Linked DNA regions of Hyphomicrobium denitrificans ATCC 51888. The protein of the gene in region 2 binds, or shares a complex with, the protein of the main gene of each other region. Links are inferred from orthologs where the notes say so. Each region holds a gene or a part of one and is shown on either strand. Other genes may lie near its edges.

What was found.
Region 1: the proteins of dnaN (region 2) and HDEN_RS08505 are in contact, whole or in part, in a cryo-EM structure (PDB 8GIZ), measured with the Escherichia coli proteins. The link is inferred for Hyphomicrobium denitrificans ATCC 51888 from one-to-one orthologs.

What each region holds. Positions count from the first base shown.
Region 1 is NC_014313.1:1,762,723-1,767,769, forward strand. What follows is about bases 1-2,933. They hold HDEN_RS08505 (DNA polymerase III subunit delta'), read right to left. Parts: upstream 2,062-2,933; coding sequence 940-2,061; downstream 1-939. Other genes in these bases: metG (methionine--tRNA ligase), read right to left, coding at 1-890; tmk (dTMP kinase), read right to left, coding at 2,061-2,690; HDEN_RS08515 (D-alanyl-D-alanine carboxypeptidase family protein), read right to left, coding at 2,720-2,933. In the rest of the region: more of HDEN_RS08515, read right to left, coding at 2,934-3,913; HDEN_RS08520 (septal ring lytic transglycosylase RlpA family protein), read right to left, coding at 4,022-5,047. UniProt on the Escherichia coli protein: Part of the beta sliding clamp loading complex, which hydrolyzes ATP to load the beta clamp onto primed DNA to form the DNA replication pre-initiation complex.
Region 2 is NC_014313.1:1,768-8,938, reverse strand. What follows is about bases 4,401-7,171. They hold dnaN (DNA polymerase III subunit beta), read right to left. Parts: upstream 6,460-7,171; coding sequence 5,341-6,459; downstream 4,401-5,340. Other genes in these bases: dnaA (chromosomal replication initiator protein DnaA), read right to left, coding at 6,798-7,171; HDEN_RS00025 (endonuclease domain-containing protein), read right to left, coding at 4,848-5,291; HDEN_RS00030 (DNA replication/repair protein RecF), read right to left, coding at 4,401-4,845. In the rest of the region: HDEN_RS00040 (hypothetical protein), read right to left, coding at 1-757; gyrB (DNA topoisomerase (ATP-hydrolyzing) subunit B), read right to left, coding at 884-3,331; more of HDEN_RS00030, read right to left, coding at 3,478-4,400. UniProt on the Escherichia coli protein: Confers DNA tethering and processivity to DNA polymerases and other proteins. Acts as a clamp, forming a ring around DNA (a reaction catalyzed by the clamp-loading complex) which diffuses in an ATP-independent manner freely and bidirectionally along dsDNA.

The DNA of each region.
Region 1 (5,047 bases), 1.8 Mb from region 2 along the record:
TTGTTCAGCACGAACCCGTGGCTGAAGACGCGCTTCGGCAGAGGCAGTCCCGCGCTCATCAGGAAGGCTGGCCAATAGACGGCGTGAAAGCGCACGATATCCTTGCCGATGACGTGTACGTTGGCGGGCCAGTAATGCGCGCGCGAGCCCTGCGGATCGGTCAATAGCCCGGTCGCGGTCACGTAGTTGTTCAGCGCGTCGATCCAGACGTACATCACGTGCCCCGGCGCGTCGGGCACCGGGATGCCCCAGTCGAGCGTCGTGCGCGAGATCGACAGATCCTCGAGCCCCATCTTGACGAAGCTGACGACCTCGTTGCGCCGTTCGGCGGGCAGGATGAAGTCCGGATTGGCCTCGTAGTGCGCGAGAAGCTTGTCCTGATACGCCGACAGGCGGAAGAAGTAGGTTTCTTCCTCGTTCCACTCGACGGGCGTTCCGGTTGCGGTCGCGAAGCGCTGGCCCTCGCGGACCTCGGTCTCGGACTCCTTGTAATAGGTTTCGTCGCGAACCGAGTACCAGCCGCCATACGGACGCTTGAAGATGTCGCCCGCCTTCTCCATGCGGCGCCAGAGTTCGGCGCAGGCATCGTAGTGGCGCTGTTCCGTCGTGCGGATGAAATCGTCGTTCGAGAGGCCGAGCGTCTTCACCATCTCGATGAAGCGCGCCGAATTGCGGTCGGCGAGTTCGCGCGGCGTGACGCCTTCGCGCTCGGCCGTCTGCTTCATCTTGAGGCCGTGCTCGTCGGTGCCCGTCAGGAAGAAGACGTCCTTGCCGTCGAGGCGTTCGAAGCGTGCGATGACGTCGGTTGCGATGGCCTCGTAGGCGTGGCCAATGTGCGGCACGCCGTTGGGGTAGGAAATGGCCGTCGTGATGTAGAATTTTTCGCGCAACGGGTGAGCTTCCTTGTCGATCGTCTTTGGGCGCGGCAAAGGCTTCCGCTCAGCCGCGGCTCGCGGCCTCAAGACGCGCGAAACTTCCGAGAATGAGCGATTTGCGGTCAAGGTTCAGGGCAGACGTATCCGCCTTGTCGCGGGCCGTTGTTTCCCATAGCTCGGCGAATGTGGCAAGGCGTGCGGGTCCGATCAACCGGCCTGCGAGAGCGATGTCGCGCTCCGGGCCCTTCCCTGTCGCCTGGACGGAGATGAGCCGGGCGATGGTTGCCTGGTAAAGCTCGAAGAATAGCTCGAATTTGCGCTCCTGGGCGGCTGCCTGCAGGTCGTCGCCGAGGGCGTGCACGGCTTTGGCGTCGAGCTTCGGCAGGCCGTTCAGGATGGCGTCGATGCGGGCTTGGAGCGCCAATCCGCCGCCACCGAGCAGCGTCAGGGCGCGGCCGACACTGCCTTGGGCCAGCGGAAGCAGCGGCTCCCAATCATGGGCCTCGGGGACGGGCTTCCCGGCGCTCGTCAGAGCCTGCGCCGCGCCGCGCTTCAGATCGGCTTCCGAGAGCGGTGACAAGACCGCGATCCGGCATCTCGACCGTATCGTCGGCAGCAGCCGTCCCGGCGCCGACGTGACGACGAGAAAGATCGTGCGCGGCGGCGGCTCTTCGAGCGACTTCAGCAGCGCGTTGGCGGCGTTCGCGTTCATGTCGTCGGCGCTGTCGACGATGACGACGCGCCAGCCTTGCGATTCCGCGCTCAAGGCGAGGAAGGTTTTGAGGCGGCGCACCTCATCGACAGGGATCGTTTGCGAGAACCGCTTTGTCTTCGGATCGTAGGTGCGGCGGATGACGAGCAGGCCCGGATGCGACAGTGCGCGGATCTGCCGGTCGGTCGGCGAATTGGGCTCGATGCTCATGCCCTGTCCGAAGAGATCGCGTTCCTCGGGTCGCGCCAACGCGATCTTCGCGAACTGATACGCGAGCGTCGCCTTGCCGATGCCCTTAGGCCCTGCGAGCAGCCAGGCGTGGTGCATGCGCCCGCCTGCGAGCGTGTCGGTCAGCATCGACAGCGCCGCGTCGTGACCGATGAGCGAAAGCGTCTCGCGCGGATGCGGAAAATCGTCGAGCCGGTCGGCCTCTGGCAGTGGTTCGGCGTCGGCGATCAATGCCGCGCGCGCCATCAGCGCGCCTCGACGAGCAGATGCGCCGATACGGCTTGCCAGACGGCGGTCTCGACGCTCGAAACCGGCAGGCTCGCGTCAATCAGCACGCAGCGCTTCGGTTCGCTGGTCGCGATTTCGAGAAAGCCCTTGCGCAGGACTTCGTGCGTTTCGATGCGCTCGGCGTCGTAGCGCGAAAGCGTGCCGCGGTTCTGCGCGCGCTCGACGCCCTCGGTCGCCGGCAGATCGAGGATCAGGGTCAGATCGGGGAAATCGGGCGAGACCGTATAGCGCTCGAGAAGTGAAATCAGCTCGGGCTCGAGACCGTAGCGCTTGCCTTGATAGACTCGTGTTGAATCGATGAAGCGATCGGAAATGACCCACGTGCCATCGTCGAGCGCGGGACGGATCACAGACGTCACATGCTCGGCGCGTGCTGCCGCGAACAGCAGAAGCTCGGTCATGGGATCGGTCGGGCGATCCTTCATGATGAGGTCGCGCACATCCTCGCCGACCGGCGTGCCGCCCGGCTCACGCGTTATGATGACCGGCACGCCTGCACGCTCAAGGCGTTCCGCCAGGCGCTTTGCCTGGGTGGATTTGCCGACGCCCTCGCCGCCTTCGAACGTGATGAATTTTCCGCGCTTCATGGGCCTCGCCTCACTGCCTCGCGCGTACTCTAGAACGCCAAACGGCGCAATGCCATCAGAACGAGGGAATCGAGACCTTCGCGCACGATGCCGCCTTTTTGGACGTCCTCCGTGGCATAGAGCGGCAGTTCGTTTGACGCGCTCGTCGAACTCGACAGTTTCAGCGTCGCGACCTGATCGCCCTTCTTCACCGGCGGTTTCAGCGGCGCCTTATAGACGATCTCGGCCGAGATCTTCTGATTGGCGGGGAATTTCGGCACGGTGAATGTCACATCGGCATTGGCCGCGAGCGGCACATACCAGACCTTGCCGCCCCAGACACGCGCCTGACCGATGACTTCATTCGCATCGTAGAGCCGCACGGTGTTGAACGAATTGAAACCCCAGTTCAGAAGCTTGACGGCTTCCTCCTTGCGCTGGTCCGCTTTTTCCAAACCGCTGACGACGACGATCAGGCGCTTGCCATCCTGCACCGCCGATCCGACGAGGCCGAAGCCCGCGGCCGCTGTGTGTCCCGTCTTCAATCCGTCGGCGCCGATGTTCTGAAACAGCAGCGGATTGCGATTGATGAAGCGGTGCTTGCGGTAGAGGAATTCCTTCTGCGCGAAGACCGGATAGTAGTCCGGATACTCATCGATGATGTAGCGCGCCAGGACAGCGAGATCGCGCGCGCTCATCACCTGCTGCGGATCGGGCAGGCCGCTGGCGTTCGTGAATGTCGATTTCGTCAGGCCGATGCGTTTCGCTTCGTCGTTCATCATGCGCGCAAACGCGGGTATCGAGCCTGCCATGCCTTCGGCGACGCACATGGCCGCGTCGTTGCCCGACTGTATGACGATGCCCTGAATGAGTTCGTCGACCGTGACCTTGGTATTGACCGGAACCATCATCGCCGAGGTTCCGGACGGCGCGCCGCCGTTCCGCCAGGCGTTGACGCTCATCGTGAACTCGTCGGTCTTCTGAATGCGCCCTTCCTTCATCGCGCGGAACAGCACGGCAAGCGTCATCAGCTTGCTCATGCTGGCGGGCGGCGCGGGCTCATCGGCGTGCTGCTGAAACAGCGTCGCGCCAGTCGCTGCATCGATCAGAATGGCGCGCGGAGCTTTCGACGTGAAAGCAGCCTCGGCGGCGAGCGCCGGATTCGCTTCTGGACCTACCGCCGTCAAGACAGAGATCGCGATGAGCGCCGAGACAAGAACCCGGGCGCAGGCTTGGATCAACATCGGTCTGCAAACTCGCTTTCGACTGCTCTTCTTCAAGCAGCATTTTGCGACGAGCTTCAGTATCCAATCCGGGGGCGTCCTGGTCAACGCCAGCGGCCGCTCCGCCCACTAATCCGTGACGATTGCGCTGTTCGTGACACCGTAGGCCGCAATCTGATTTTGCGTCCGACCCGCAGCGTCCGGCGAGAACGGTCCCATGCGCACGCGATAGACCTGCATTCCATCAGCGGTTTGCACGGGCGCGACTTCGATCGGCCCCAGCGTCCCAAGCTCACGGCGCAGACGTTCCGCGTTCGAACGCTCGCTGAAAAGTCCGACTTGCACGTACGTCCGTGCCGGCGCGAACGGCCGAACGGCGGCCGGCGGTGCCGTCAGCGACATGCGCTGATCTTCGAAACTCGCTGTTTCAAGCGGTCGGTTCGCGTAGTCGCGTCGTGCCGGCGGCGACGGCTTCCCCGTCAGCCCGTTTCTGTAGCCAATCGGCGACCATTGCGCGGGTGCAGGCGGCGAGGCGGAGGCATAAGCTGGACGAGCGTTCTCGTACTGCGGTGGCGCGTTTCTGTATGACGGAGGCGCGTCATAGCGGTTCGATGCCTGCGCGACGGGCGGGAAAGAATTCCCGCGTCCCGACTGCTGCTCGGCGAGATACTGGCGCTCACGGCTGTCGTTGCCGTTCAGCGGCGCGCGTCCGGCATACTGCACCTTGACGCGGGCGCGGCCGTGATTGAGGTAGCCCAATTCCTTTGCCGAGGCATAGGACAGATCGATGATGCGGTCTTTCACATAGGGCCCGCGGTCGTTGACGCGGACGAGCACGCGTTTGCCATTGTCCAGATTGGTCACGAGCGCATAGCTCGGCAGCGGCATCGTCGGATGCGCGGCGGTCAAGGCGTGGGCATCGAAGACTTCGCCGTTCGCCGTCTTGCGGCCGTGAAAGTCGTCGCCGTACCACGAAGCGACGCCGCTCTCGACGTAATTGGGATTTTCGTGCGGCACGTACCAGCGGCCAGCGACCTTGTAGGGCGAGCCAAGCTTGTATCTGCCGCCGCCTTTCGGGACGTTGCGGCTGGCGGTCACGCGAGGGCTCGAGCTGACGCCGTAGTCGTCTTCGGAAAAGACCGAGCGCGAAACTCC
Region 2 (7,171 bases):
TCGCATTCTCGATCGGGATCTGCGCCGGTTCCTGCACCTTCGCAGTCGCGAGCCGATAAAGCTTGCCGTCGAGCGCGAACAGTAGATCGCCGTTCTTCTGCCAATCCGCCCAAGAGCAATTCTCAATGAAGCGGACCCGTGCGCCGTCGCGAAGCACCTCGAAGTCTTCGACGTACCACGGGCCATTCTTCTTATAGATGGCGCGCAGAAATCGCCTGAGAACGAGCCCGTTCACCGGCGACGGACGATCGTAAATCTCGGGCGAATTGAACAGCCACGCGTAGCCCGATTGCCGGTACGGCCCGGCATCGCCCTCACTGACGAAAATCCAGCCGTCGCGCGTGATCCGCTCATGATGCACCGGATTGTCTTCGCCACGACCTGCGGCTTCCTCGCTCCAGCGGCGCACTTCGAAACCCGGCAGCTTCACGGGCTCATCTCCAAGCGGATGCCAGCCAGGCTTACGTGCTCCCGGGATGACCGGCGATTTGATTTCGAGATGGTTGAGCCCGATGACGCGCGGCGTCTCGAACAGACCGCCGCCGCCCCACGCATCGCCTTTCGGCCAGAGCGCGAGCGCGGTCAAATACGGCGTGCGGCTGACAGCCGTCCAAGTTTCGAACGGCGCCTGCCACTTGGCCGCGAAATAGATCAGCAGATCGCCATCGGGAGAGAGATCGCAACGCCGCTCATAGATGCGGCCGTTGAACCATTGTCCCGGCTCCAGCCGGTCGGCGTCGAGCCACCAGCGAAGCACCAGCACTTTTTTCGATGGACCGCGCCGGAAGACAACCGCCGATCGGCCATCCCGAGCCAAGACGGCATAAACCCGGCACGACGGTTCGGTTACAATTCCTGTTGAACCATCCGTCGCGACACGGCCTCACACGTCCAGGTTCGACACGTTGAGCGCGTTTTCCTGGATGAATTCGCGCCGCGGCTCGACAACGTCGCCCATCAGCTTGGCGAAAATTTCATCCGCCTCTGCGAGATCGCCGACCTTCACTTGCAGCAACGTACGAACATCCGGATCAAGCGTCGTTTCCCAAAGCTGCTCGGGATTCATTTCGCCCAAACCTTTGTAGCGCTGAAGCTCAATGCCCTTGCGACCCGTTTCGTACACGGCGGTGAGGAGCGAACGCGGCCCGAGCACGGCCTCGACCTTGTCCTTGCGCTTCAGCTTCGCGGGCTTGTCGTAGACTTCGACGAGATGCGCGTGACGTTCGTTCAAGCGCCGCGCGTCGAGCGAACCCAACAGCGCGCGATCGAGGAAGTGCACCTCCGTCACGCCGCGAACCTCGCGCTTGAACACAAAGCCGTCGTTGCCGAAGCGGCCTTCCCAGCCGGTCTCCATTTCTTCCGAAACGTCGTCGAGACGCTTTGCGACGCGCGCCGCCGCGGCGTTCGCTTCCGTCGCCGACTGCAGATACGCGGGATTGAAAATACCGCCGATCGCACCCTGCTCGACGACATTGCGGTTGTAACGCGAATGCAGCCCGTTGATGCCGCCCGAAATCTGCCGCGCCTGCTCGACGATGTCGCGAAGATCTCGGCCCGCGCGCTCCGTGCCGCTGCCGGTCACCAGAACCGCGTCCACAAGGCCCTGATCGATGAGATAATCTTCGAGTGCCCTTTCGTCCTTGAGATACGATTGCGCCTTGCCGCGCGCGACTTTGTAGAGCGGCGGCTGCGCGATGTAGACGTGCCCCTTGTCGACGAGCTCCGGCATCTGCCGGTAGAAAAACGTCAGCAGCAGCGTTCGAATATGCGCGCCGTCGACGTCGGCGTCGGTCATGATGATGACCTTGTGATACCGCAGCTTGTCGAGCTTGAACTCGTCGCGCCCGATACCTGTGCCCAGCGCCGCAATAATATTCGTCACCTGTTCCGAGGAGAGCATCTTGTCGGTGCGAGCCCGCTCGACGTTCAGGATTTTACCTCGGATCGGCAGCACCGCCTGAAACTCGCGCTTGCGGCCCTGCTTCGCCGAACCGCCTGCCGAGTCGCCCTCGACGATGAAAACTTCCGTCTTCGACGCGTCGCGATCCTGGCATTCCGCAAGCCCGCCTGGCAGGCGGAGACCATCAAGCGCACCCTTGCGCCGCGTCAGATCGCGGGCCTTGCGCGCCGCTTCACGCGCGAGCGCCGCCTCGACGATCTTGCCGACGATCACCTTCGCTTCTTTCGGATGCTCTTCGAACCACGCGCCGAGCTGATCGCCGACCGCCGACTCGACGACCGGCTTCACTTCGGACGAAACCAGCTTGTCCTTCGTCTGAGACGAGAACTTCGGATCGGGTACTTTCACCGACAGAACGCAGGTCAGACCTTCGCGCGCATCATCACCCGAAAGCGAAACCTTCTCTTTTTTGGCGAGACCGGTTTCTTCCGCGTACTTATTGACGATACGTGTCAGCGCGCTGCGGAAACCGGCGAGATGCGTGCCGCCGTCCCGCTGCGGAATGTTGTTCGTGAAGCACAGCACCGTCTCGTGGTAGGTATCGTTCCACCACAGAGCCGCCTCGACGGTGATGCCGTCCTTCTCACCCAAAATCATGATCGGATCGGGAAGCGCAGACGACTTCGAACGATCGAGATAGCGCACGAAAGCTGCCGTGCCGCCTTCGTAGACGAACTCCTGCCGCTTCACGTCGGCATGACGCGCATCCGTCAGAACGATCTTAGCGCCTGAGTTCAGGAACGCCAGTTCGCGCAAGCGATGCTCGAGCGTCGCGAAATCGAATTCGGTGACGTTGTGAAACGTCTCGGTGCTCGGCAGAAACGAAACTTCCGTACCGCGCTCACCATTCGCATCGCCGACGACCTTCAGCGGCGCAACCGTGTTGCCGTTGTTGAATTCGACGAAGTGCTCCTTGCCGTCGCGCCAGATCCGGCACTTGAGCCACGACGACAGCGCATTGACGACCGACACGCCAACGCCGTGCAGACCGCCGGAAACTTTGTAGGAGTTCTGGTCGAACTTTCCGCCAGCGTGCAGCTCGGTGAACACGATCTCCGCGGCCGAACGCTTCGGGTCCTGGTCGTCATCCCTCTTGATGCCGGTCGGAATCCCACGCCCGTCGTCGCGCACGGTGCACGAGCCATCAGGGTTGAGCGTCACCTCGCAGCTCTTCGCATGACCCGCGAGAACTTCGTCGATACCGTTATCGACGACCTCGTAAATCATGTGGTGCAAACCCGACCCGTCGTCGGTGTCGCCGATGTACATGCCGGGACGTTTGCGAACCGCGTCGAGCCCCTTCAGCATCTTGATGCTGTCCGCGCCGTAATCGTCAGGCTCGGGCATTTTTTTCAGCGGTTGAGCGGTCATTTTTTGCTTTTCTCAAGGGAGGGAAATGAGACCCATTTCATACCACAAAACCCCTTGAAACACCGCATGAAATCGATTCTTTGCGGCTTAAAAAAGCGTATTGTTTTCATTGTCTTGCGTGTGACCGTTTGTCCCTCGCCGACAACTTATTCCGAAACTGCGATTTTACCCTCCTGAACCGCCCAGAAACGCGCCCGGCCGGCAAGCGCCTCGAAGGCATTTTTGTCCGTGCCGGTCATCCACGCCTGCGCCCCGAGATGCAGGATTTCGTCGAACAGCGCCGCGCGCCGGTCGGCATCGAGATGCGCCGTGATTTCATCGAGCAGCAGGATCGGCGCCGCGCCTTCCTGGCGCTCGGTCAAAAGCTCAGCATGCGCCAGAACGAGGCCGAGCAGCAGAGCTTTCTGCTCTCCCGTCGAGCAATGCCGCGCCGCAAGTCCCTTCGGCCCGTGCTCGACGATGAGGTCGGAACGATGCGGTCCGTCGAGCGTCCGCGACGCGGCACGATCGCGTTCCCTCGTTTGCCGGAGCGTCTGCGCGTAGAGATCTTCTGCCTCGACCGCCGAAAGGCGCTGCAAGCTATCTTCGATGCTGCCTTCCAGCCGGAACGACGACCACGGGAATGCGGAATTGGGATCGCGCTCGCGCCGCTTACCGACAATTTGCGCCATCGCAGCGACGGCTTCGAGACGCGCCGCCGCAACGGCGACGCCCGTTTCCGCCATCACGCGCTCGAAGCCCGAAAGCTGCGAGTCGTCGCGCACGCCATCCGCGAGTAGCCGGTTTCGGCTCGTCATCGCGCGTTCGAAACGTCCGGCGATCGTGCGATAGCCGTGATCGAAACAAAGGATCAGCCGATCGAGAAAGCGCCGCCGCTCCGATCCCGGCCCCGTAAAAAGCCCATCCATCGCCGGCGTCACCCAGACGATTTCGAGATAATCGGCGAGCACACCCGATCCCGATTGCGCCGTGCCATCGATGCGCACGATCCGCCCCCGTTCGGACGGCGCTCGCTCCGCTGCTCGACCGCCGCCGCGCTGCGCGTTGCGCGCCAAACTCTCATCGGAAAATCCGAACGGTTCCCCTCCCCCTTGCGGGGAGGGGTTAGGGGCGGGGGTATCGACGCGCGATCGATCGGAGACCCCGCCTGGATCTTGACCCCTCCCCGTCGAAGGAGAGGAGAGAAGATCGTCATCTCCCGAGAGAGACCGCACCGTCGTCGCACGCAATCCCGTTCCGATATCCGTCGCACCCGCAAGCGTATGCGCACGCGCCGCAACCGCGAAACCACCGTCGCCGCCAGACCGCACGAGATCGCTGAACGGCACGCGCCTGAGCCCTTGCCCCGGCGACAACAACGACAGCGCTTCAAGAAGATTGGTCTTGCCCGACCCGTTCGCCCCGACGATCACCTGCGGCCCGGCATCCGTCGCAACATTTGCCGCCGCATAGCTGCGGAAATTCGTGAGCTGCAGCCGCTCAACCCAGAGTGCGTTCGAGTATTCGCGTCCCACACTCACTTCCCACGCGCCGGCAGCAATTCCCCTCCCCCTTGCGGGGAGGGGTTAGGGGTGGGGGAAGCTTCCCTTGCCAAAGTGCTGAGAACGCCGACAATACTTTCCATCACGCCGTCGATGTTTGTTGCGACGTCCATATTGTTGAAGCGCAGCACCATGAATCCTTGGCTTTCAAGATAGCGCTGACGATGGACGTCGCTCGCAATCTCAGCTTCAGCGGAGTGTGTCGCGCCATCGACTTCAACGATTAGGCGGTGCGACAAGCAGGCAAAATCGACAATGAAGTGATCGATCGGAACTTGTCTGCGAAACTTCTGCCCTGACGCCCTCAGTTGCCGCAGCCGATACCAAAGCCTTCGCTCCGCAGCCGTAGCATTATTCCGAAGCACACGAGCACGATCGTTGACCAATTGAGTTTCAATCCCGATTGATCTCGCCGTCACCCCACCCCTAACCCCTCCCCGTCGAGGGGAGGGGAATCCCACAACTGACCTAAACCCGCATCGGCATAAGAACGTAAAGCGCGTTGCCGTCGCCGCCATCGCGAACCATGGTCGGCGAGCCGGGATCGGCGAGCAGAAACCGCGCGTCTTCGCTTTCAAGCTGATCGGCGATGTCGAGCAGATAGCGCGCGTTGAACCCGATCTCCAGCGGCCCAGCGCTGTAGCCGACCGGAATTTCCTCCGTCGCGCTGCCGCCTTCCGGATTGTTCACCGTCAGGATCAGCTTGTCCTTCGCGACGTTGAGCTTCACCGCCCGCCCGCGCTCGCTCGCGATCGTCGACACGCGATCAACGGCGCTCTTGAACGACGCGTTCGGCACTTTCATTTCTTTATCGTTGTTGTGCGGAATGACGCGGCTGTAGTCCGGGAACGTGCCGTCGATCAGCTTCGACGTCAGCACCACCGGCCCGATCTCGAACCGGACTTTCGTCTGCGAAACACCGACATTCACCTTCGCGCTCGAATCTTCGAGAAGCCGCGCAAGCTCGTGCACCGTCTTCCTCGGAACGATGACGCCCGGCATGCCTTCCGCGCCCTTCGGCAACGGAAGCTCGACCTGCGCCAGACGATGCCCGTCCGTCGCAACCGCGCGCAACGTCTTTACGCCGGCCGTCTCCGCCGGGTGCAGGAAGATGCCGTTGAGATAATAGCGCGTCTCTTCCGTCGAGATCGCGAACCGCGTTTTGTCGATCAGCCGTTTCAGGTCACCGGCCTCGATCGTGAATTCATGTCCGATCTCGCCGACGGCGAGGTCCGGAAAATCTTCCGCCGACAGCGTCTGCAGGCTGAAGCGCGAATGCCCCGACGTGATGGTCAGGCGCTCCTTTTCGCCGTCGCGCTTCATCTCGATCTCGGCGCCGTCGGGCAGCTTGCGCACGATGTCGTGCAGCACGTGCGCCGGAACCGTCAGCGTGCCGGGCGTCGAAACCTTCGCGCCGACGCTCTCGCTCACTTCGCGTTCGAGGTCCGTCGCCTTGAACATCAGCGTCTCGCCGGATGCCTTCAGCATGATGTTTGAAAGAATGGGAATGGTCGTCCGCCGCTCGACGACACTTGTGACATGGCTCAGCGCCTTCAAGAGTTCCCCACGTTCAATCTCGAGACGCATGTCTGTCCTCAGTTCTGATTTCGGGAGCGCGTGACGCGGCGGCATCGGCACGCCGCCGGTGACGATCACGCGCGAAGGATGTTGTAGCCGCCCGGAAGCGGCCAGACTTGGCTTGGCACCGGAATCGCCCACGGGTGGCGATCAGAGCCGAATGGGCCCCATTTTTCAAGCCAAGATGTACAAGCTAGGCGGCCTTTTAGCGTTACAAATCATGCCAAAGCGCCAAAAACAGCAAGGCCGGCCTCCCGAGGGCTTGGAAGGACCGGCCTCACTCCGTTGAACTCGCGGCGTGGGGCCGCCGCGATCGGTATCTTGATCAGCGTGTGATCAGCGCCGGATCAATGGTTGAGCAGCCGCTTCAGTTCCTCGAGCTCATCGCCGAGATGCGGGTTCTTCGTGATTTCGCCCTCGATCTTCCGGATTGCATGCAACACCGTCGTGTGATCGCGGCCACCGAAGCGGCGCCCGATCTCAGGGAGCGAGCGGGCCGTCAGGTGCTTCGCGAGGTACATGCCGATCTGGCGCGGCCAGACGACGGACCGGTGCCGCCGCTGGGACAAGAGATCACCCTTCGATACACCGTAATGGCGCGAAATGATGCGCAGGATGTCCTCGATCTTGATGCGCCGCGGCTCGAGGTTCTGCACGAGATCGCGGATCACGGTCTCGGCGATGTCGAGCGTGATCGGCGTGCGCATGTACTGCCACGTCG